DNA from 2 places in the Streptomyces sp. NPDC001843 genome. Region 2 is predicted to be linked to the other one. Evidence: riboswitches for the same ligand, from Rfam matches in the RefSeq annotation. Region 2 holds a riboswitch; the other holds the start of a gene.

Region 1 (11,935 bases), on a different contig from region 2:
TCTCGTACAGCTCGGCGAAGGCTTCACGGTCCCCTGCCCGTATCCGCGCACGCACTGACTCTCCTCGTTCCGTCTGCCGCCTCACACCTGTTACTCCCTGCGGAACGAGGGGAGTTCCTGTGCGCTGTGTCACATGATCGTGTGACAGGCGGCCGAGGACTCTCAGCCCGCCAGTTCGCGCGGTCCCGCCATCACCTCCGCGCCCGACGGGGCGTGTTCGGGTCCAGCAGCCCCTGGAGCGTCAGGCCGCCGAGGGGGGCGAGCGGTACCGGGCCGCCCAGGCCTGTCGGCTCACCCGCTGGACCGGCGCGGCCGCGAAGAGCAGGAGGAGGCGGTGCGGGCCGCGTTCGCCGGATGCGGCTGGGAGCCTACGTGGGTGACGGCCCGCAGTGGGTCACCTCACGCCGGCGGCCCGGAGACGAAGGCGCCGTTCTTGTCGTAGGGCCAGGCGTTGGCGACGCATCCGCGCAGGCCCTTGATCTGCTGCATCATCACGGGGGCCAGTTGTCCGGGGCCCGCGCAGGTCATGTGCGTGTAGCCCAGGAAGTGCCCCATCTCGTGGTTGACGATCAGCGCCCGGTAGTCGTGGATCGGACCGTCGAACATGGGTGAGCCCTTCACCCAGCGTTTGAGGTTCACCACCACCCCGTCGGGGATCTCGCAGTTGTACTCGCCCTGCGTGTTCTGGTGAATGCCCGCCCAGCACAGGGCGTCCGCCGTTCCCGGGGTCGCGATCTTCACCTTGAGGTCGTAGGGCTGCCCCGGGCTCACCAGCTGGAACGAGGAGAGCCCGTTTCGGGTCCAGCCCCGGGGAGCGGCGAGTATGTCGGCGATCTCGTGCGCCGCCTGGGCCGGCGAGATGCCGAGCCCGGTCTCGACCTGCACCACGTAGCGGAGCAGGTGTTCGCCGTGACCGACCTTCGCGCCACTGGCCTGCGCGGTGACGAACTTGCCGGTGCCCGTCGAGGGGACCGCGGTCTTGGGCGGGGGCGAGGCCGGGGTGGGCGTGGGCGTGGAAGTGGGAGTGGGGGGCGCGGTCGATGTGGGCGCGGGGGTGACGGCGGGGGTGCGGTGCACCGTGCTCCGCACGGGCGGTGCGGCGCTCGACGCGTCGCCTCGTCCGCCGTGCAGCAGGAACGCCGTCGAGCCGAGCAGGCCGACGGCCATCATCGCGGCGACCAGACAGTCCCGGCCCCGGCGGCGCGGACCGCCCCGGCGGTGGGCGGACCGGCGCCGGCGGTCGGCGCTCCGAGAGGGCCGGTGCGGACGGCCACCGCGGCGGGATGCCGCGGCGCTGCCGGTGGGCGGTGCGGGTTCCCGCTCTGGTACCGAATGCATGACAGCTCAAGCTGGTCATCTCAGATGATGGCCATGAGCTCAAACGGTCACGAAACGATAACGAACGATCTTCCAGTGATCCTCCGGCGAGGGCGTCGGGGCTACTCCGTGTCCGTGGTGGGCCGCGTACGGCCGACCTCCGGCAGCTCTCCCAGCGCGGCACGGGCGTGGAGGACGTCGCCGATGAAGAGGTCGTACACCAGGACCCCGATGACCCCGCCGATGAGTGGCCCGACGATCGGTATCCAGAAGTAGTTGCTGAACCATGGACCGTCCCCCGAGAAGGCCAGACTCTGCCAACCCGCCAGCCAGGTGAGCAGGCGCGGGCCGAAGTCACGGGCGGGGTTGATGGCGTAGCCGGCGTTCGCCCCGTAGGACATGCCGACGGCGGCCACCACCAAGCCGATCACGAACGGCCCCAAGTTCGCCTGCACCGCCGTGTTGCGCAGGTCGATGACGGCCACGACGAACATCACCAGGAAGGCGGTGCCGACGATCTGGTCGATCAGCGGTCCCCAGACACCTCCGTTGAAGTACGGCGCCGGGAAGGTGGCGAAGATCGAGAATGTGGCGAGTGTGTGCCCGTTGGTCTTCGGCGGTTTCGAGGCGGCGTCGAAGGCGTTGATCGCGTCGTGGTAGACGGCGAAGACCAGGGCCGCCCCGGCGAAGGCGCCGACCACCTGCGACAGCCAGTACGGGAGGACCTTGGTCCAGGGGAACTTGCGGCGCACCGCGAACGCCAGCGTCACCGCCGGGTTGATGTGCGCGCCGCTGACCCCGCCGGCCACGTAGATAGCGAAGACCACGGCCATCGCCCAGCCCCAGGTGATCAGCAGCCAGTCACCGGCGGCGAGGAAGATCGTGGTGGGCGTCGCCGCACGGCCCGAGCCGGGCAGCGCCGCGACGGCCATCGCGACCACGCCGCAGCCGAACGAGATCAGCACGAAGGTCCCCAGGAACTCCGCCATGCACTCGCCCAGCAGTCCGCCGCGCCGTCTGAGCATGGATGGCTTGATCAGGGGAGGTATTTCCACAGCCATGTCGGCCCCCTCAGTGAGAGCATCCGGCCATACGACCGATCGCAAAACCGGTCATATCCCCATGGTTGCTCATGAATGCGTCAAGGGACACCGGAGGCTCTCCGGGCGGCCGTTACGACGTCACGACGCGGCGACGGTCTCCGCCGCGCTCCCCGGGCCGCCGGTCAGGGCCGCCAGGCGCTCCCGCTGCGCCGCCGAGACGGCCCGCACGACGAAGGCACCGGCGATCGCCGCGCCGACCACCGCCGCGTCCGAGGCCAGCAGCGGCCAGACCTCGGTGTAGGCGCGCTCGATGATCTCGTCGGTGGAGTCCTCGTACAGCAGGCCGACCCCACTGAGCATCCCGAGCAGCCACAGCCCCCACCACACGTTCAGCGAGCGCGGCAGGGGCCGCCGGGGGGCACTCTTCTCGTAGGCGTCGGCGACGATGCCGCGCGGCACCCACAGATTCATGATCGGCAGGACCCATCCCAGGTAGACCCAGATCCCTGAATAGCGCGGCGGCTCGGCCGACAGGACGCGCGCGTCGTCCCGGACACGCCACAGCCAGGACAGGAACGCCAGCGCGCAGATCAGCGCGGCGCCGCCCCCCAGCGCGCTGACGACGTGGTACGAGTCCTCGAGTCCCGTCAGCGTCCGGTGCACGCCCTCCCCCTGGTCCGGCGGGCCCGAGGCGGGCTCCCCGGCCAGGAACAGCCGCACGTGCCACACCGCCCGGGCGGCCCAGGCGGCGCCCGCGAGCAGCAGCCCGCCCACGGCGCACCGCTCCACCCCCCGGCCCGGCCGCGGACCGGCGAATCGCTCCGTGTCGTCGTCGTGGGCTTCGTGTTCGTCGTTCACCCTGGGCATCCTGTCGTACGCAACTTTTGATTACGCCATGCCAGACGCAGAACAGGGCGCCATGGTCACAGACGACCGCAGGGCTGGTACGCCGTACGGATGGCCGGACGTGCGGACCCGCGGCCCCGGTCCTTGACTGGACGGGAGAGCGGCGGGGGCCACGGACGGAGGCGGGATGACGGGTCTACGGACAGGTGCGGCGCTGACGCTCGCCGCATGTCTGGGCGCCGGGCTGAGCGGCTGCTCGAACGGCGACGGCGGCAGCCCCTCGTCCGCGGTCAGCAAGGCGGCGTCCTACGCCTCGCAGGGCGCGTCGGCACTGGCCTCGGCGACCGCGGAGGCGGGGAAGCGGCTGGACGACGTGAAGAACGGTGTCGACGCCAAGGCCGCGGTGCGGTTGGGCACACCGACCACGACCTCCGACGGCCACATGTCGGTCCAGGTCACGGCGGACAACAAGGCGGACGGCACCAAGTCCTTCGCCGTCCAGGTCGACTTCAAGGACAACAGCGGCAACCTCCTGGACACGACCGTCGCCACGGTCGCGAACGTCCCCGCCGGAAAGTCGGGCAAGGCGACGGCCCAGAGCCACCGCACACTGTCGGGACAGGTGAAGACGGAGGTGGCGAGGGCGCTCCGGTACTGAACGGCCGGGCCTGAGCGGCCAGGTACCGAGCGGCTCAGGCCATCCAGAAGAAGACCGCCGTCATCCGCTTCTCCTCCAGCGTCCGGCCGCAGTAACCGGTCGCGCTGTGCACGAGGTTGGCGTTGTAGAGGAGCAGTCGGTTGTACCGGTGCGGGACGCGCACGTCCTCCTCGAAGGCGTCCGGTGCCACGAAGCGGGTGCCGAGGGCCTCGACCAGGTTGTTGTGCGGGGACTGGACGACGTTGCCGCCGAGGCGTCCGCCGGGCAGGGACTGCCGGTAGAAACTGGTGCCGCAGTCCTTCGGCACGCCCGGGTTGAGATACAGCACGGCCGCGTACCGGCACAGCGCGCGCGAGTCGGTGTGCGGCCGGGGCTCGCTCTCCCCCTCGCCCACCACCTGCACGCAGTTGTGGTTGAGGGTGCCGCCGCCGGGCGCCCGCTGCACCCACAACTCCTCGGCCCCGGTGGCCTTCTTCACCAGCCGCTCGATCCGCCCCAGTTCCCCCGCCTCCAGCCCCGGCATGGCGCGCAGGCCCGGCCAGGTCTCCTGCGTGTACGGATATCCCTCGACCCAGTCCTCCTTGGCGAGACACCGCTGCCGTACGGCGTCCACGTCCGGCAGGACGTCGTCCAGGACCCAGTAGTCACGGCCCTTGGTGGGCTTGCGGTAGGGGAGTACGGGCAGGGAGGCGGCAGCCCTCGCGGGATGCCCGGGTCGCGATGGCATGGACATGCAGCGAACGTATAACCGGGTTCGCCCGGACTCCCCCACCGGCCGGTCAACGTTCGGTCAACCTGCGGTCCGGCAGGTTTTACCAAAACCAATGAGTCCTATCGCTTCCCCATCCGTACTCCTGTGCGTCCGAACCGCTCGTCCCGCTAGAGCGGTTACCCCTACCGGGCAGGAGGCACGGTGCGACTTTCGCGTAACGCGACGGGAACTCTCTTCGTGGGCGGAGCCATGGCGGTGACCCTTGTGGCGCTCGCCTACCCGAGCATGCTCGGGGTGAGCACCGTCTCCTCCGACCAGTCCCGCATCATCGCGAACACCCAGTGGGGGCCGCTGACCGAGGGCGACCGCGACTTCGTGGTGAAGGTGCGGGCGGCCGGGCTCTGGGAGTACCCGGTGGGCCAGATCGGTCTGCAGAAGGGCCAGTCGCCGGCGGTCAAGACGGCCAGCGAGCACCTGATCGACGGTCACGCCGCGCTGGACGTCTCCTGCCGCAAGATCGCGCCGATGCTGAACATCACGCTGCCCAACATCGCGAGCCCCCAGCAGGAGGGCTTCGTCAACCAGTTGAAGGGCGACAGCGGCAAGCAGTTCGACATCGACTTCGCCAACATCCTGCGGATGACGCACGGTTCGATCTTCAACACCATCGCGAAGGTCCGCTCCACCACCAAGAACTCGCTGGTGCGCGCCCTCGCCGACCAGGCCAACGACACGGTTCTGGACCACATGACGGTCATGGAGAAGACGGGCGACGTCGACTTCGACACGACCCTCAACACCCAGACGAACCCGCCGAAACTGCCGTCCACCGACGTGACCCCGCCGCCGCCGCCCGCCGGACAGCCGGAGGTGGTGCTCACCGCGCCGCCGACCGAGACGTCCACCCCGCTGGACCTCAGCGGACTCCTCGGCGGCTCGGCCGGCGGTGCGGCCGGCGGCGGCGCCGGCGCTCCCGCCAGCCCCAGCCCGTCGGCGGGCTAGGCAGGCCCCAGGGGCAGGCTTCAGGCGAGCCACACCGTGGTGTCGGCCGGCAGCATCCCGCCGTCCGGCACCGGTGTGCTGCTCAGCAGCAGTTCACCGGGCGGCAGCGGCACGGCCTCGGCCGAGAGGTTGGTGACGCACCGCCAGCCGTCCGAGCGGGCGAAGTCCAGGACACCGGCGGGCGCGTCCGGGGCCCAGGCCAGTGACTCCCCCTCGATGAGCTTGCGGCGCAGGCGCAGCGCCCGGCGGTAGAACTCCAGGGTGGAGCCCTCCAGCCCGTCCTGCGCCTGGACGGCGTACGACGCGAAGACCGGCGGCTGCGGCAGCCAGGCACCCCCGGAGCCGAAGCCGTACGACGGTCCACCGGTCGTCCACGGCAGGGGTACCCGGCAGCCGTCGCGGCCCTTGCGGACGTGCCCGGTCTGTTCCCAGATCGGGTCCTGGAGGACCTCGGTGGGCAGGTCGGCCACCTCGGGCAGGCCGAGTTCCTCGCCCTGGTAGACGTACGCGGACCCGGGCAGGGCCAGCATCAGCAGGGTCGCCGCCCGCGCCCGGCGCAGGCCCGCCGCCTCGTCGACCCGGGGCGCGTGACCGCCGGAGAGCAGCCAGGCGTTGTCGTCCGTGCCGGGCGGCAGCATCAGGCGTGAGGTGTGGCGTACGACGTCGTGGTTGGACAGCACCCAGGTGGCCGAGGCGCCGACCGTACGGGCCGTGTCCAGGGAACCGGTGATGACCCCGCGCAGCACCTCGGCGTCCCAGCCGGCCTCCAGATACTCGAAGTTGAAAGCCTGGCCCAGTTCCTCCGGGCGGGCGTACAGGGCGCGTCGGGCGTCCGGGACCCAGGCCTCGGCGACCGCGGTGCGGGGCGGGGTGTAGGCGTCGAAGATCTTGCGCCAGTCGCGGTAGATCTCGTGGACCTCGTCGCGGTCCCAGTAGGGGTGGCTGCCGGGCGGCAGGTGCGGCAGCGCGTCCTCGCCGGTCGCGCCGATGTCCCCGACGTCGCGCAGCGGATCGTCGAGGTCCTTGGCCAGGCCGTGGGCGACGTCGACGCGGAAGCCGTCGACGCCCCGGTCGGACCAGAAGCGCAGGGTGGTGCGGAAGTCGGCGCGGACCTCCTCGTTTCCCCAGTTGAGGTCGGGCTGCTCGGGGGCGAAGAGGTGGAGGTACCACTGGCCGTCGGGGACCCGCTGCCAGGCGCTGCCGCCGAAGACGGACTGCCAGTCGGTGGGCGGCAGTTCGCCCTGCTCCCCGCGTCCGGCGCGGAAGACGTAGCGGTCGCGGGCGGCGGAGCCGGGGCCGGCGCGCAGGGCCTCCTGGAACCAGGGGTGCTGGTGGGAGGTGTGGTTGGGGACGATGTCGACGATCACCTTCAGGCCCAGCCGGTGGGCCTCGGCGACCATGGCGTCGAAGTCGTCCAGCGTGCCGAGGCGTGGGTCGACGTCCCTGGGGTCGGCGACGTCGTAGCCGCCGTCGGCCAGTTCCGACGGGTAGAAGGGGCTCAGCCACACGGCGTCGACGCCCAGCGCGGCCACATGGTGCAGACGCTCGGTGATGCCCCGGATGTCACCGAGCCCGTCACCGTCGGCGTCGGCGAAACTGCGGGGGTAGACCTGGTAGATGACGGCCTGGCGCCACCAGTCGGGATTCCTGGACGAAAGGTCGGTCACATCGGCTCCCTCGGAGAGGACGACAGAGGCAATCCTGTCCACATCGCCGGGAAAGCGAAACTTCAGGGCAGGTCGACCGTGCCTCCGTCGGCCGTGCAGTGCTTCAGCAGCCCCTGCACCTCGGCGTCCACCACCCGGTACCTGACCACCCGCCCCTCCTTCTCACCCTCCACGACCCCCGCCGCCCTCAGCAGCCGCAAGGCCTGTGAGACGGCGGGGTCGTTCATCCCGGTCGCGATGGCCAGGTCGGACACGGCGAGCGGCCCGGTGCGGTGCAGCGCGAGCAGCAGCGCGAGCCGCTTGGCGTCGGCGAGCAGGGAGAAACGGTCGGCCCAGGTGCGTACATGACCGGGTTCGCCGATCGCGGCGATGGCGTCGCACACCCGGTGGCCGTCGATGGTGCGACGGTCCGCGCGGTCGGCAGGCACGAGATGCATGACGCCATAGTGGCAGGCGCCGTTCTGTGATCTTTCATACCTGCGCAGGTACGCAGCTATGCAGGGAACCGCTTGCACCCCTACGGTGGGCACGCCGTGGTGTTCGGGAAGTCGATGCGATGTCGACGCGGCCCTCGCCACTGTGATCGGGGAGTTCCCGTCCCGTCCGGCACCCGCCGGGCCACTGGTCGTACGACCGGGAAGGCAGGGACGGCGGACGCACGACCCGTAAGCCAGGAGACCGGCCACGGCAGCTCACGAAGTGATCCACGAGGTGCTGGAGCGTGAACCGGATGACCCTGCCCGCGAAAACCGCCCCCACGACGACGACGGTGCCCGCCTCCTTCAGGTGGCGGCGCGAGGACACGATCAGGACGGCCGGGCTGCTGGCGGTGATCCTCGCCCTGCACGTCGTCGCGTTCGGCATCCTCTTCCTGCTCGTCGTCCCCGAGCACTACAAGGTCGGCACCAAGGCGTTCGGGATCGGCCTGGGCATCACCGCCTACACCCTCGGCATGCGGCACGCCTTCGACGCCGACCACATCGCCGCCATCGACAACACCACCCGCAAGCTCATGGCCGACGGCAAGCGCCCGGTGTCGGTGGGCTTCTGGTTCGCGCTCGGGCACTCCAGCGTGGTCGTGCTGCTGGCCGCGCTGATCGCGGGCGGCACCCAGCTCGCCGGCAAGGTGATGAACGAGGGCTCGCGCACCCACCAGGTCCTCGGCTTCATGGGCACGACGATCTCTGGGACGTTCCTCTACCTCATCGCCGCCCTGAACCTGGTCGCCCTGATCGGCATCCTGCGCGTGTTCAAGGCGATGCGGGCCGGCACGTACGACGAGACGGAGCTCGAAGCCCACCTGGACTCCCGGGGGTTCATGAACCGTATCCTCGGCCGCCTGACGAAGTCGGTCTCCCGCCCCGGCCAGATGTTCCCCCTGGGCTTCCTCTTCGGCCTCGGCTTCGACACCGCCACCGAGGTCACGCTGATGGTGATGGCGGGCTCGGGCGCGGCGGCCGGCCTGCCCTGGTACGCGATCCTCTGCCTGCCCCTCCTCTTCGCCGCCGGGATGAGCCTGTTCGACACCCTCGACGGCACGTTCATGAACTTCGCCTACCAGTGGGCGTTCTCCAACCCGGTGCGCAAGGTCTTCTACAACCTCACCATCACCGGGCTGTCCATCGCCGTCGCCTTCTTCATCGGCACCATCGAGCTGGTCGGCGTCCTGCACGACAAACTCGACCTGCGCGACGGCCTCACCGGCTGGATCGCGGACCTCGACCTGGACAACGTCGGCTACATCATCGTCGGCCTGTTCGTGGTGGTGTGGGCGGCGGCCCTGACCTACTGGAGGGTGGCCCGGGTGGAGGAACGGTGGGGAGCACCGGCGCCGGCCCCCGCCACCACCGACTAGGCGGCTAGGGACGCTCCACGGTCTCCAGGTACAGCTTCACGAACCGGTCGACGTCCACCTCCAACGCCACGTCCACAAAGGCCTGTTCGCGGACGCCCTCGTGAATCTCGGACTCACCCGGACGGGGGCGGCGGTCGACGACGGTCTGACCCCGCGTCGGGCCCGGGGCGAGGGAGACCTCGACGGGCAGCAGGCTGGTGCTGATGCCCTCCGGGTCGGCGACCGCGCAGACCGCGCCCGCGTCACCGAGACCGCCCGCCGCCTCGGCCTCGGCGGGGCCGCCCTGCGCCGTCGGCCGGTGGGCGAGCAGCTCACCGGCCAGCCGGGTGCCGGGCTCGGCACTCGCCCGCAACCGCCGCACCTCGACCCCGGGTACGACGACCTGGTGGAAGACGTCCAGCCCGTACATGGTGATCGGCACCCCGGCGGTGAGCAGGATCGCCGCCGCCTCCGGGTCGTGCCAGACGTTGAACTCGGCGACGGGCGTGGCGTTCCCGGTGGCCACGGCCCCGCCCATGAACACGATCCGCTCGATGTTGCGGGTCACCTCCGGGTGGGTGCGCAACAGCAGGGCGATGTTGGTGAGCGGGGCCGTCGGGATCAGGGTGACCGGGCGGGGCGAGGCGAGGATCTCGCGGCGCAGCAGCGTCACCGCGTCCACGGCGGCCGGGGCCCGGGTCGGCACGGGCAGCCCCAGGTCGCCCATCCCGTCGTGACCGTGCACATGCCGTGCCGAGCGGGCCGGCTCGATCAGCGGCCGCTCGGCCCCCCGGGCCACCGGAACGTCCGGCGCGCCGGCCTGCTCCAGCACCGTCAGGGTGTTGCGGACGACCCCGTCGACGTCCGTGTTCCCGGCCACGCACGTCACCGCCCGCAGATCCAGGTCCGGGTGGCGGACGGCGAACAGCAGGGCCAGGGCGTCGTCGACCCCGGTGTCACAGTCGATGATCACGGGTATGGGCTGACCGGTCACGGCTGGACTCCTTCTGTCGTTCCGCCCCCAGGATCGTCCAGGACACGGCCTGCGTCACCGGGTCACTCCCACAGCGCGGTGCTCCGTGCGGCCACCCGGTCGGCGATCCGCCCCAGAAGTTCGTCGACGGGGAGCGCTCCGGGCCGCCGACCGTCCCGCAGCCGTACGGAGGCCAGACCGGCACCGGCCTCCCGGTCCCCGATCACCGCCTGGTACGGCACCAGACGTGCGGCGCGGATCCGGGCGCCGAGGGTGCCGTCCTCAGGCCCGGACAGTGCGGCCCGCAAGCCCCGGGCGGCGGCCTCCCGCACGACGGCCTCGGCAAGGGCGTACTGCGCCTCGGCAACCGGGAGCACGGCCAGCTGCACCGGCGCCAGCCAGGCCGGGAAGGCACCGCCGTGCTCCTCGATCAGGTGCGCGACGGCACGCTCCATGCTGCCGATGACGCTGCGGTGCACCATGACCGGGCGGTGCCTTGCGCCGTCGGCGCCCACATAGTGCAGGTCGAAGCGTTCGGGCTGGTGGAAATCGATCTGGACGGTGGACAGGGTGGCCTCACGGCCGGCGGGATCGGCGATCTGCACGTCGATCTTGGGACCGTAGAAGGCCGCCTCGCCCTCCACCTCCTCGTACTGGAGCCCGGACTCGTCCAGTACCTCCCGCAGCAGCGCGGTCGCCCGCCGCCACAGGGCCGGGTCGGCGACGTACTTGCCGCCGTCCCCGGGAAGGGAGAGGCGGTACCGGGCGGCGCGGATGCCGAGGTCGGCGTAGGCGCGGGCGATCAGGGTCAGCGCGGCCCCGGCCTCCTCGACCACCTGGTCCAGGGTGCAGAAGACATGGGCGTCGTTGAGCTGGATGGACCGCACCCGGGTCAGCCCGCCGAGCACACCGGACGGCTCGGAACGGTACATGGCCCCCAACTCGGCCAGGCGTAGCGGAAGTTCCCGGTAGCTGCGGGAGCGGGCGCGGTAGATGAGCGCGTGGTGGGGGCAGAGACTGGGACGCAGGACGACCTCCTCCGCGCCGAGCCGCATGGGTGGGAACATGTCGTCGCTGTAGTGGCCCCAGTGACCGGACAGCTCGTACAGCTCCCGTTTGCCGAGGGCGGGCGAGTACACGTGCCGGTACCCGGCGGCGCGCTCCGCCTGACGGACGTACTCCTCCAGGGTGTGCCGCACGGCGGCCCCGTCCGGGAGCCAGTACGGCAACCCGGCGCCGATCAGCGGGTCGGTGTCGAACAGGTCCAGTTCACGGCCGAGCCGGCGGTGGTCGTGCATGGCGGTCTCCTCGCGGTGATGTGGTGGCCGGGACGAGGAACCGGGAGGCGCACACACCGAAGCCCCGGGGCACTCGCCCCGGGGCTTCGGACTCAAGGTCAGCTGTCAGCGCGCCGGGACGTACTCCGGCGTCGTCGTGCGGGACGAGGACTGGGCGCGCTTCATGGAAGGACGGTAACAACGGCGCCCGGCAGGAGGCGACGCGTTTTTCGAGGTTCAGGCCGAAGCGGGGTCGGGGGCGGAGCCCCGGCAGCGCCCGGGGCGGCCCCTCACCCGGACGGCCCGGACGGCTGGTGGACCGCCGGAGGCAATGGTGCCGTGAGTACATGCCCCGCCCCTCGGTCATCCGCCGCCCCGCCGCCGTCCTGCTCACCGCGGCCACGCTGCTCAGTGCCTCCTCCTGTCTGGTGCGCACACCGGACCAGGCCCGGGATCCGGTGGCCACCTCGGCGCTCACACCGGACGCGCAGGACGGCCCCGACCCCGCCCTGACCGGCGCCCAGGCCCGCTCCGCCCTGGTCGGCGAGGCTGATCTCGGCGCGCCGTGGGCGCCGTCCGAGGGGGCGGCGACCTGGCGGGACGGGA
Region 2 (11,935 bases):
CACGACCAGCCCCGGCCCGGACCGTCCGCGCGCCCGCTGGTGCGGGGCGGCGGCCTGCACAGTGGCCGCCAGGTGCAGCTTGGTCAGCGTGCCCTGGGGGCGCCGGGCTCCGGTGGTACGGCCGTGCTCGGTCCGTGCCCGGGAACGCCGGCCGGCGGCACCCTCGCCGATGCCGGGGACGCTGAGCACCTTGGCGCGGAAGGGCTCGGCGGCCCGTGCGGGGGCCTGTTCACCCGCCCCGGCGCCGGAAGGCTGCGGCTCCCCGCCCTCACCGGCCTCGGGGCGGGCGCCGGTGTCCCCGCCCTGCGGGTCGCCGTCGCCCTGCGGGGGCTGCCCGCCGCCACCGCCACCGGGGCCGTCGGGATCGGGGTCGTCGTCCTCGCCGGAGAACTCCTCCAGGGTCTGGTCCAGCTTGTCCTCGTCCAGCCCCGGCGCGTCGAAGGGGTTGCGCCTGCGGCGGTGCGGGAGCGCGAGCAGCGCGGCCTGCCGCACGTCCTCGGCGAGCACGTCGGTCCGCCCGGCCCAGGCGGCCAGCGCGGTCGCGGTACGGGCCATCACGATGTCGGCCCGCATGCCGTCCACCTCGAAGGCCGCGCAGGTCGCGGCGATCTGCCGCAGCGCCCCGTCGCCGAGCCGCACCGACGGCAGCAGGTCCCGCGCCGCCACGATGCGCGCCCGTACGGCGGCCTCCTCCTCCGCCCACCGGGCGGCGAAGCCGGTCGGGTCGTCGTCGTACGCCAGCCGTCGCCGTACGACCTCCACCCGCTGCTCCGGCTCCCGCGAGGCCGCGACCTCCACGGTGAGTCCGAACCGGTCGAGGAGCTGCGGCCGCAGCTCGCCCTCTTCGGGGTTCATGGTGCCGACGAGCAGGAACTTGGCCGCGTGCCGTACGGAGACGCCCTCCCGCTCCACGTAGGAGGCGCCCATGGCGGCGGCGTCCAGCAGCAGGTCGACCAGGTGGTCGTGGAGGAGGTTGACCTCGTCGACGTACAGGATCCCGCGGTGTGCGTCGGCGAGCAGGCCGGGCTCGAACGCCTTCACGCCCTCCGCCAGCGCCCGCTCGATGTCCAGCGCCCCGACCAGCCGGTCCTCGGAGGCGCCGACGGGCAGTTCGACCATCCGGGCCGGCCGCGACTCGAACGCCCCCGGGGCGTGCGGCCCGTCCGGGCAGGCGGGGTCGGGGGAGCCGGGGTCGCAGGAGAACCGGCATCCGGAGGCGACGTCCACCTGAGGCATCAGCGAAGCCAGCGCACGCACCGCCGTCGACTTGGCCGTGCCCTTCTCACCGCGCACCAGCACACCGCCGACCGCCGGGGACACGGCGTTCAGCAGCAGCGCGAGCCGCAGGTCGTCCTGGCCGACGACGGCCGTGAACGGAAACGGGGTACTCACTTCTCGTCGCCCTCCAAGTCGCCTTCCAGCTCCAGGTAGGTGGCCCGCAGCCGCTCCAGCGTGTCGGCGTCCGGCTCGGCCCACAGCCCGCGGTCGGCGGCCTCCAGGAGCCGCTCGGTGATCCCGCGCAGCGCCCACGGGTTGGACTTCTTCATGAAGTCCCGGTTCTCGGCGTCGAAGACGTACTCCGCGCTGAGCTTCTCGTACATCCAGTCGTCGACCACGCCCGCGGTGGCGTCGTAGCCGAAGAGGTAGTCGACGGTGGCCGCCATCTCGAAGGCGCCCTTGTAGCCGTGCCGGCGCATGGCCGCCATCCAGCGCGGGTTGACCACGCGGGCCCGGAAGACGCGGTGCGTCTCCTCGCCCAGCGTGCGGGTCTTCACCTGGTCCGGCACGGCCGAGTCGCCGACGTACGCCTCGGGGGAGGCGCCCGTCAGATGCCGGACCATGGCGACCATGCCGCCGTGGTACTGGAAGTAGTCGTCGGCGTCGACGAGGTCGTGCTCACGGGTGTCGACGTTCTTCGCCGCGACCGCGATCCGTTTGAACGCCGTTTCCATGTCCCCGCGGGCCGCCCGCCCGTCGAGCCCGCGCCCGTAGGCGTAGCCGCCCCACACCGCGTACACCTCGGCGAGGTCCGCGTCCGAGCGCCAGTTGCGCGCGTCGATCAGGGGCAGCAGGCCCGCGCCGTACGCGCCCGGCTTGGAGCCGAAGACGCGGGCGGTCGCGCGCCGCCGGTCGCCGTGCTGTGCGGTGTCCTCGTCGGCGTGCGCCCGTACGTAGTTGGACTCGGCGGGCTCGTCCAGCTCGGCCACCGCCCGCACCGCGTCGTCGATCAGCCCGACGACGTGCGGGAACGCGTCCCGGAAGAAGCCGGAGATACGGACCGTGACGTCGATGCGGGGCCGGCCCAGCTCGGCGAGGGGGATCACCTCGAAGCCGGTGACCCGGCGCGAGGCGTCGTCCCAGACCGGGCGGCAGCCCAGCAGGGCGAGGATCTCGGCGATGTCGTCGCCCTGGGTGCGCATGGCGGACGTGCCCCAGACCGTCAGGCCGACGGACTTCGGGTACGCGCCCGTGTCCTGCAGGTAGCGCGCGACCAGCGAGTCCGCCAGCGACTGGCCCACCTCCCAGCTCAGCCGTGACGGAATGGCCTTGGGGTCCACGGAGTAGAAGTTGCGGCCGGTCGGCAGGACGTTCACCAGCCCGCGCGTCGGCGAGCCGGACGGGCCCGCCGGGACGTAACCACCGTCCAGCGCGCGCAGGATGTGCCCGATCTCGTCGGTGGTCCTCGCCAGCCGGGGCACGACCTCGGTGCAGGCGAACTCCAGCACGGCGACCGCGTCGGGGAGTTCGGTGCGCAGTACGTCGCGCACCAGACCGGCCGCTGCCGTCACGTCCCACGTCCGGGACTCCATGCCCTCCGCGATCCGCCGGCAGAGCTGCTCCAGCAGGTCGATCGTGTCGGCGGCCGTCCGCGCCGGACCCTCCACCAGGTCCGTCAGTTCCGCCGGCACCTTCACCGGGGCGCCCGGCTCGGCCAGCAGTTCCTTCTCCACCAGCCCGAAGTGAGCCGCCAGCGAAGCCCTCAGCCCCGGCAGCGCGTTGGCCTGCCCGCCCCACACCTGCGAGGCCCGCAGCACGGCGAGCACCAGGTTCACGCGCGGCTCGCCGACCGGGCCGCCGCCCAGGATGTGCAGGCCGTCGCGGATCTGGACGTCCTTGATCTCGCAGAGGTAGCCGTCGATGTGCATGACGAACTCGTCGAACGCGTCGTCGTCCGGCTGTTCGGCCACGTGCAGGTCGTGGTGCAGCTCCGCGGCCTTGACCAGGGTCCAGATCTGCGCGCGCACGGTCGGCGCCTTCGCCGGGTCCAGGTCGGAGACGAGCGCGTACTCGTCGAGCAGCTGCTCCAGCTTGGCCAGGTCGCCGTAGGTGTCGGCGCGGGCCATCGGCGGGACCAGGTGGTCGACGACCGTGGCGTGTCCGCGCCGCTTGGCCTGGGTGCCCTCGCCGGGGTCGTTGACGATGAACGGGTAGATCAGCGGGAGGTCGCCGAGGACGGCGTCCGGCGCGCAGCCGCGCGACAGCCCGAGGCCTTTTCCGGGCAGCCACTCCATCGTGCCGTGCTTGCCCATGTGCACGATCGCGTCGGCGCCGAAACTGTTCTCCAGCCACCGGTAGGCCGCCATGTAGTGGTGCGACGGCGGCATGTCCGGGTCGTGGTAGATCGCGATCGGGTTCTCGCCGAAGCCGCGCGGCGGCTGGATCATCACGACGACGTTCCCGAACCGGAGGGAGGCGAGCACGATGTCGTCGCCGTCGACGTAGAGGGACCCCGGCGGCTCGCCCCACGCCTCCAGCATGGCGTCCTTCAGCTCCGGGTCGAGCTTGTCGAACCACGCCCGGTAGTCGGCCAGCGGCACGCGGGCGGGCGCGGCGGCGAGCTGCTCCTCCGTGAGCCATTCGACGTCGTGCCCGCCGGCCTCGATGAGGCGGTGGATCAGCTCGTCCCCGTTGTCGGGGTACTCGGTGAGGCCGTACCCGGCCTCGCGCAGCGCGTCCAGCACCCGTACCGCCGACGCCGGGGTGTCAAGGCCGACCGCGTTGCCGACCCGGGAGTGCTTGGTCGGGTAGGCGGTGAAGACCAGCGCGATCCTCTTCTCCGCGTTGGCCTTGTGCTTCAACCGCGCGTGGCGCACGGCGATCCCCGCGACCCGCCCCGCCCGCTCGGGGTCGGCCACGTACACCGGCACCTCGTCGGGCCCCTGCTCCTTGAAGGAGAACGGCACGGTGATCAGCCGCCCGTCGAACTCCGGGATGGCGACCTGCATCGCCGCGTCCATGGGGGAGAGGGCCGCGTCGGACTCCTCCCAGGCCGCGTGCGACGAGGTGAGGCAGAGGCCCTGCAGCACGGGGATGTTCAGCTCGGCGAGCGCCCCGATGTCCCACGCCTCCTCGTCGCCGCCCGCGGAGGCCTGCGAGGCGTGCGTGCCGCCCGCGGCGAGCACGGTGGCCACCAGGGCGTCCGCCCGGCCGAGGATCTCGTACAGCCCGGCGTCGGCGCCGCGCAGCGAACCGCAGTAGACCGGCAGGGCGTTGGCGCCGCGCGCCTCGATCGCGTCGCACAGGGTGTCCACGAAGGCGGTGTTGCCGCTCAGTTCGTGGGCGCGGTAGAAGAGCACGCCGACGGTCGGGCGGCTCTCCTGGAACGTGCGGGAGCCGTGCACGCCGTACTCCGGCATCTTCCGCGGCTCGACGAAGCCCTCACCGGTCAGCAGCACGGTGTCGGACAGGAACCGGGCCAGCTCGGTCAGGTTCTCCGGGCCGCCCTCCACGAGGTACTTCAGCGCCTCGGCCACCACACCGGCGGGCACGGACGACTCGGCCATCAACTCGGCGTCCGGCACGGCCTCTCCGCCGAGCAGCACGGTCGGGACGCCCGAGGCCCTCAGCGCGGCCAGTCCGTCCTCCCAGGCGCGCTTGCCGCCGAGCAGCCGTACGACGGCGATGTCGGCGCCCGCGAGGAGGGACGGCAGCTCCGCCTCGACGTCCACCCGGGTCGGGTTGCCGATCCGGTAGGACGCGGCGGAGGCCCGCGCCGCCAGCAGATCGGTGTCGGCGGTCGACAACAACAGCACTGTGCTCATGCGGGCGCTCCCGGTGGAATGAAGGGCAGTCCTTGTGGCGCGCCCGACTCGATGAGCCGCAGGAGCGCGTCCGTGTCCGCGTGTTGTTCGATCAGGTCGCCGAGCCGGTCGAGCTGCTCCTCGCGCAGCGCGGCGAACGACGTGTCCGGCGCCGGTACGAAGCGGCGGCCCGCGGCGGCGGCCACCTCGCGCAGGAAGGCCCGCCGGAAGCCGTCCGACTCCAGCGAGCCGTGCCAGTGCGTGCCCCAGGTCTGGCCGACCCGGCAGCCGTCCAGGAAGGGCGTACCACCCGTCACCTCGGCGACCCCGTGATGGATCTCGTACCCCTCGACCGGCTCGCCGAGGGCTTCCCCGACCGGCCGGGTGAGGGTCTTCTCGCGGGCGAAGCGCACGCGGACGGGGAGGACTCCGAGCCCTTCGACCTGACCGGCGCGCGACTCGACCTCGTCCTCGATGTGCTCGCCGAGGATCTGGAAGCCGCCGCAGACGCCGAGGACCGGCCGTCCTTCGGCGGCTCTCCAGCTGATGGCCTGTGCGAGCCCGCGCTCCCGCAGCCACTCCAGCGCCCGTACGGTCCCGCGCGTCCCAGGGATCACCACGAGGTCGGCGTCCGCCAGCTCCTCCGGCCGGTCCACGAACCGCACCACGACACCCGGTTCGGCGGCCAGCGCGTCCACGTCGGTGAAGTTGGACATCAGCGGGATCGCGCACACGGCGACCCGCAGCACGTCCTCGCCGACGGGCGGGGCGGTGTTCGACTCGCGGACGGTCCCGCGCAGAGACACCCGGAGTCCGTCCTCCTCGTCGATGCCGAGCCCGTGCCGGAAGGGCAGCACACCGTACGTGCGCCGTCCGGTGAGCCCCTGCAGCATGTCCAGGCCGGGCTCCAGCAGAGAGACGTCACCGCGGAACTTGTTCACCAGGAACCCGGCGACGAGCTCCTGGTCCTCGGGCGACAGCAGCGCGACGGTCCCGAAGAAGGAGGCGAACACACCCCCGCGGTCGATGTCGCCGACGACGAGCACGGGCAGCCGCGCGTTCCGCGCGATGCCCATGTTCACGATGTCCGTCCGCCGCAGGTTGATCTCCGCGGGTGAACCGGCGCCCTCGCAGATCACCGCGTCATACGTGCCCCGCAGCTCCTCCAGGCACTCCAGCACGGTCCCCAGCAACCGCTGCTGCCGCCCGCCGTGATAGCCGCGCGCGCTCAGCTCGCCCACCGGCTTGCCCAGCAGCACGACCTGGCTGCTCTGCTCGCCGCCGGGCTTGAGCAGTACGGGATTCATCAGCGCGGTCGGCTCGACGCGGCACGCCTGTGCCTGCATGGCCTGCGCCCGCCCGATCTCCGCGCCCTCTCGGGTCACGAACGAGTTGAGGGACATGTTCTGTGCCTTGAAAGGCGCGACCTTGACCCCCTGCCGCACCAGCCAGCGGCAGATCCCGGCGGTCACGACGCTCTTGCCCGCGTCGGAGGTCGTACCGGCGACGAGGAGGCCCCCGCTCATTTCCCACGTCCCTTCACGACGGCGCGCGCGGCGACGGTGACGCCGAGCGCGAGCAGACCGACCCGCCGGGAGAGCCGTACGGCCCGTTCGATGTCGGGCACGGCGACGGCGCGTCCCTCCTGGTTCAGCACCGGCCGGTGCTCGACCCGCCCCCCGTACGACAGCGTTCCGCCCAGCCGCACGCCGAGCGCCCCCGCGAAGGAGGCCTCCACGGGCCCGGCGTTGGGGCTGGGATGCCTGCCGGCATCGGCCCGCCAGGCCCGTACGGCTCCGCGCGGATCGCCGCCGGTCACGGTCGCCAGGGCGGCGGTCAGCCGAGCCCCCGGCCATCCCGCGAGGTCGTCCAGCCGGGCCGAGGCCCACCCGTACCGCCGGTACCTGGGCGATTTGTGCCCGACCATGGCGTCGAGGGTGTTGACGGCCCGGAAGCCCAGCAGCCCGGGCACCCCGCCCAAGGCGCCCCACACCAGGGCCCCCACGACCGCGTCGGAGGTGTTCTCCGCGACGGACTCCACGACGGCCCGGGCGATCCCGTCGGCGTCGAGCGCCTGCGGATCCCGGCCGCACAGGTGCGGCAGCCGCGCCCGGGCGCCCTCGACGTCCCCGGCCTGAAGGGCACGCCCGATGCTCCGGGCCTCGCGGGCGAGGGAGGTCCCGCCCACGACGGCCCAGGTGGCGGCTGCGGTCAGCGCGACGGAGGCGCTGCGGGAAGGACGTACGGCCGCGGCGGTGACGGCTCCCAGACCGGCGGCGCCCCCCACACAGACCGCGGTGTGCAGGGCGCCCCACCCCCGGTGGTCACGCCACAGCACCCGCTCCACGGCGGCGGCGGCCCGCCCGAACGCGGCGACCGGATGCCCGCGGTGCGGATCACCGAGCAGGTGGTCGCCGAGGAGGCCGGCGGCGGCGCCGTACGCGAAGACGCGATCGGCACGCATCGGCTCAGCCGGCCGTGGGGTCGGGCAGCGACCTGGTGCTGTACCTCAACGGCCGAGCGAGCATGGCGATATGTCCTCACTCAGGGTGTCCGCGCCCTGGTTCGACTAGACCGGCGGTGAGAGTTCCTGGCTCCCGGGGCTTCCTACCCCGGTGACAGTGGCGGGACCGCGCCGGATTCGCACCGGCTTCCTCTCCTGCCGCCGTACATGGCTCCGGAAGTCCACCACGCCCCCGGAAGGGCCGTCAACTTGCTGTTGACCTGCACGGGGAGAGTGTGCTGAGGCCCACACTGACGCGGTGGCGGAGGGTACGGCGGCATGCGAAAGGCTCCTCCCCGAGGACTTCGGGGAGGAGCCTCGATGCCTTGAACAGGGCTTGCTCAGGGCTTGAGCAGTGCTCGCTCAGGCCATTTCAGGCCTTGTTCAGGCCTTGATCACACTTTGGTCAGGCTTTGTGCATGATCAGGTAGATCCCGTAGGCCACCGCCGCCGCGCACGCCGCGAAGCAGACGTACGCGCCGGTGACGGCGAGCGCGGCCGAGTCCCCCTGGGCGGCGGCGCGCTCGCGGCGCGAGAGGCCGGTGACGCCGAGGGTGAACAGGGCCACCAGGCCCACGGTGACGGCGAGGCTGACGCCGAAGACGGAGCCGAGGGCTGCCCAGTCGATCTTCATGTCGGAACTGCTTTCTCTAACCGGGTGCCCGGGGTCAGACGGCGGCGGCCGGCGGGGTCGCCGGGTCGGCGGCGACGCGTGTCGCCGGGGACGGGATCGTGCTCGACAGGTCCTCGGCCGGAACGCCCACCGGGGGCGGGGTAACGACGGCGATCGCGGTGGTGACCACGCCGGCCGGCTCCTCGCTCTCGTTGACGTTGGTCGCGTCGACCACCTCGCGGCGGGAGTACTTCCAGATCGCGGCGCTGGAGGCCACGAGGAAGACCAGCACCAGTGCGGTGCCCCAGTCACCGAGACCGGTGACCGACTCGGCGAGCGCGCCGACCAGCGCGGCGGCCGGGAGGGTGAGCGCCCAGGCGACGAACATCCGGGTCGCCGTGGACCAGCGGACCACACCGCCCTTGCGGCCCAGGCCCGCGCCCATCACGGAGCCGGAGACGACATGCGTGGTGGAGAGGGAGAAGCCGAGGTGGGAGGAGGCCAGGATGGCCGTGGCCGCGCTGGTCTGGGCGGCGAAGCCCTGCTGCGGCTGAAGCTCCGTCAGGCCCTTGCCCATGGTGCGGATGATGCGCCAGCCGCCGATGTAGGTGCCGAGCGCGATGGCGAGGCCGGCGGAGAGGATCACCCAGGTGGGAGGGTCGGAGTCGGGGGCGATGGAGCCGCCGGCGACCAGGGCGAGGGTGATGATGCCCATCGTCTTCTGCGCGTCGTTCGTGCCGTGGGCCAGGGACACCAGGCCGGCCGAGGCGATCTGGCCGACGCGGTAGCCCTTGCGGGTGGCCTCGCCGTCGGCGTTCTTGCCGATGCCGTAGGAGAACCGGGTGGCGAGCATCGCCGCCACGCCCGCGACCACGGGGGCCGCGACCGCCGGGAGCAGCACCTTGGTGACGAGCACGTCGCCGTGGACGGCGCCCATGCCGGCGGAGGCGACGGTGGCGCCGATCAGACCGCCCATCAGGGCGTGTGAGGAGCTGGAAGGCAGCCCCACCAGCCAGGTCAGCAGGTTCCAGAGGATCGCGCCGACCAGGGCGGCGAAGATGACCTCGGGACGGATGCCGCTCTCGTCGACGAGCCCCTTGGAGATCGTGTTGGCGACCTCCACGGAGAGGAAAGCGCCCACAAGGTTGAGCACGGCGGACATGGCCACCGCGACCTTGGGCTTGAGTGCGCCGGTCGAGATGGTGGTGGCCATCGCGTTGGCGGTGTCGTGGAAACCGTTCGTGAAATCGAACGCGAGTGCGGTTACCACCACAATCGCGAGGATCAGCGAGAAGCTTTCCATTTACCCAGGCAATCGTTCGAAGTCATTGGTCGGTTGACCGTAGGAAACCTGAGTGAACGGAAGGTGAACTGGGATAGGCGTCGAGGTGTCAGAAACGCCTGGTGAAGGACATGGGTGGGGGTGAGCGCCGCGGATCGGGCCGGCCTCTCGTGAGTCGCCGTGCCGGCCGCCGTGGCCCGGGTCTCGGTCAAGGTCGTTCCGTCAGCATTCATGGCGCTATGCACCTTTTTGGAGGGACTGGTTCCGGCCTGTCCCTCGTCGCAGTGACGCCGCAGTGACATCGCGTCAGACGGTCCCCTGGCAGGATCACCGCCATGGCTGAAGAGAGCAGAGGCGTACACGAGGCGGAGTCACGGGCCTGGGAGGCACTGGTCGCCACGGCCCGCCGGACCGTGGCCGACGGCCTCGTCGTCGGCACCTCCGGCAACGTGTCGGTACGTGTCGGCGACACCGTGCTGGTCACACCGTCGGGCGTGCCCTACGACCGGCTCACGCCGCACGACGTGACCGGCGTCGACCTCACCGGACGCCAGGTGCTCGGCACGCTGGTCCCCACCAGCGAACTGCCCATGCATCTGGCCGTCTACCGCACCACCGACGCCGGTGCCGTCGTCCACACCCACGCCGTGCACGCCACGGCCGTCTCCACCCTCGTGAGCGAACTCCCGGCGGTCCACTACATGTCCGGCGCCCTCGGCGGCCCGGTCCGGGTCGCCCCCTACGCCACCTACGGCACCGAGGAGTTGGCCGAGAACATGCTCCGCGCCCTCGCCGACCGCTCCGGCTGCCTGCTGCAGAACCACGGCACGATCACCTACGGCGCCGGCCTCGACCAGGCCTACGACCGCACCGCCCAGCTCGAATGGATGTGCCGCCTGTGGCTGACGGCCTCCGCCGTGCCCGGGCTGACTCCGTCCCTGCTGACCCCGGAGCAGCTGGCGGCGGCGGGGGAGAAGCTGCGCGGGTACGGCCAGCGGGGGTGAGGGGCGACGGCGCACCACCCGGTCCTCGCCCACGGGGATTGAAAGGCGCCCCGCGCTGGAACCCGGAAGGACATGTCACCCCGACCCTTCCTCCCGCTGGCCGGTAAGGCGGCCCCCCGGGACACTGGACCCGTGCGCACCGTCACAGCGGCGGCCTCGGCCGTCACCGCGGTCCTGGCGGCCGGCGCGGCCGGCGTGGCCGTCGGCCGGATCGCCAGCGACGCCGCGCTCAGGGCGGCGCCCGGCAGACCGCTGCCCACCGAGCCCCGGCTCACCGTGCACACCGTGACCGCGGACCGGCTCGCACTCACCCGTGACCTGGCCTCCCTGCGCCCCGGCACCTACGGCCTGGCCGGCGACGGTTCACACGCCGTCGTCGGCACAGTCCTGGAAGCCGCGGCGCCCTCGCCCGACGCCGTCGTACGCCGCCTCGAACGCGTCACGCACGGCACACTCGAACCCGGCGACCAGGTGTGGCTCACCCCCAACCTGTACGTCGGCAACCCGGACGCCGCCCTCGGCCTCGACCACGCCGACGTGGACGTGCCCGGGGAACTCGGCGCGCTGCCCGCCTGGTTCGTGCCCGGCGCGCGGGACACCTGGGTGATCGCGGTGCACGGCCTCGGCACGACGCGGGAGCTCCCCATGAACGTCATGGAGTTCCTGCACGGTCTGCGTCTCCCCGTACTCGCCGTCTCCTGCCGCGGCGACCTCGGCGCCCCGCGCCCGCCGGACGGCCTGAACCACCTCGGGGAGACCGAGTGGCGCGACGTGGACGCGGCGATCCGCTACGCCGTCCGCCACGGCGCCCGACGGGTCGTTCTCCACGGCTGGTCCACCGGCGCCACCATGGCCCTGCGCGCCGCCCTCCACTCCGCCACACGCGACCGCGTCTGCGGCCTCGTCCTGGACTCGCCGGTGCTGAGCTGGGAGGCCACGCTGCGCGCCCTGGCCGCGGCCCGGCGCACCCCTGACTTCCTGCTGCCGCTCGCCGTCCGGGCCGCCCAGGGCCGCGTCGGCCTGCGCGCCGAGCGCGCCGCGGAGAGTGCCGACCCGGCGCGGCTGAGCGTGCCCACCCTGCTGATCCACGGACCGGACGACGTGGTGGCCCCCTGGGAGTTCTCCCGCCGCCTCGCCGCGCGGCGCGCCGACCGGGTCACCCTGCACACCGTGCGGGACGCCCCGCACGGGGCGATGTGGAACGCCGACCCGAAAGGGTACGAGGAGACCGTACGGCGGTTCCTGACACCGCTGATGTGAATGCCGCTGAGGGGAACGCCGCCGGTGGGAGCACCGCCGAAGCGGTGCCGACCCGCTGCCGCGACGCGGGGGCTGACGCCACGTCCGGCTGTACCGTTCAGGGCCGTACCACTGGCCGGAACCGCCCTCCTCGGCCCCCGCCGGAGCCCGTGCGTTGGCCCACCCCGTCGCCCGCCGTGACATTCCGTTTGGGTTTTCGGACCGTCAACCGGAAGACTGCACCCGTGACGTCCCGTATCCCGCGCGACTCCA

The links. A riboswitch is a leader RNA that binds a small molecule or an ion and turns the genes downstream of it on or off. The one in region 2 is predicted to bind cobalamin.
Region 1: another riboswitch for cobalamin. It lies ahead of ACFYZQ_RS10255 (HoxN/HupN/NixA family nickel/cobalt transporter); the one in region 2 lies ahead of ACFYZQ_RS36175 (cobalamin biosynthesis protein).

What each region holds. Positions count from the first base shown of each region.
Region 1 is NZ_JBIATQ010000003.1:375,143-387,077, forward strand. Features, by position in the region: gene ACFYZQ_RS10210 (RNA polymerase sigma factor) at 1-55, opposite strand, end outside; gene ACFYZQ_RS10215 (DUF3152 domain-containing protein) at 400-1,338, opposite strand; gene ACFYZQ_RS10220 (MIP/aquaporin family protein) at 1,440-2,378, opposite strand; gene ACFYZQ_RS10225 (DUF4328 domain-containing protein) at 2,499-3,218, opposite strand; gene ACFYZQ_RS10230 (hypothetical protein) at 3,394-3,864, shown strand; gene ACFYZQ_RS10235 (DUF6445 family protein) at 3,899-4,591, opposite strand; gene ACFYZQ_RS10240 (DUF4142 domain-containing protein) at 4,814-5,578, shown strand; gene ACFYZQ_RS10245 (glycoside hydrolase family 13 protein) at 5,599-7,245, opposite strand; gene ACFYZQ_RS10250 (ArsR/SmtB family transcription factor) at 7,308-7,682, opposite strand; cobalamin riboswitch at 7,763-7,947, shown strand; gene ACFYZQ_RS10255 (HoxN/HupN/NixA family nickel/cobalt transporter) at 7,976-9,100, shown strand; gene ACFYZQ_RS10260 (nucleoside hydrolase) at 9,105-10,073, opposite strand; gene thrS (threonine--tRNA ligase) at 10,136-11,407, opposite strand; gene ACFYZQ_RS10270 (hypothetical protein) at 11,677-11,935, shown strand, end outside.
Region 2 is NZ_JBIATQ010000021.1:35,110-47,044, forward strand. Features, by position in the region: gene ACFYZQ_RS36160 (putative cobaltochelatase) at 1-1,392, opposite strand, end outside; gene cobN (cobaltochelatase subunit CobN) at 1,389-5,042, opposite strand; gene ACFYZQ_RS36170 (cobyric acid synthase) at 5,039-6,547, opposite strand; gene ACFYZQ_RS36175 (cobalamin biosynthesis protein) at 6,544-7,485, opposite strand; cobalamin riboswitch at 7,585-7,727, opposite strand; gene ACFYZQ_RS36180 (hypothetical protein) at 7,931-8,158, opposite strand; gene ACFYZQ_RS36185 (anion permease) at 8,193-9,440, opposite strand; gene ACFYZQ_RS36190 (class II aldolase/adducin family protein) at 9,755-10,423, shown strand; gene ACFYZQ_RS36195 (alpha/beta hydrolase family protein) at 10,556-11,683, shown strand; gene ACFYZQ_RS36200 (hypothetical protein) at 11,908-11,935, shown strand, end outside.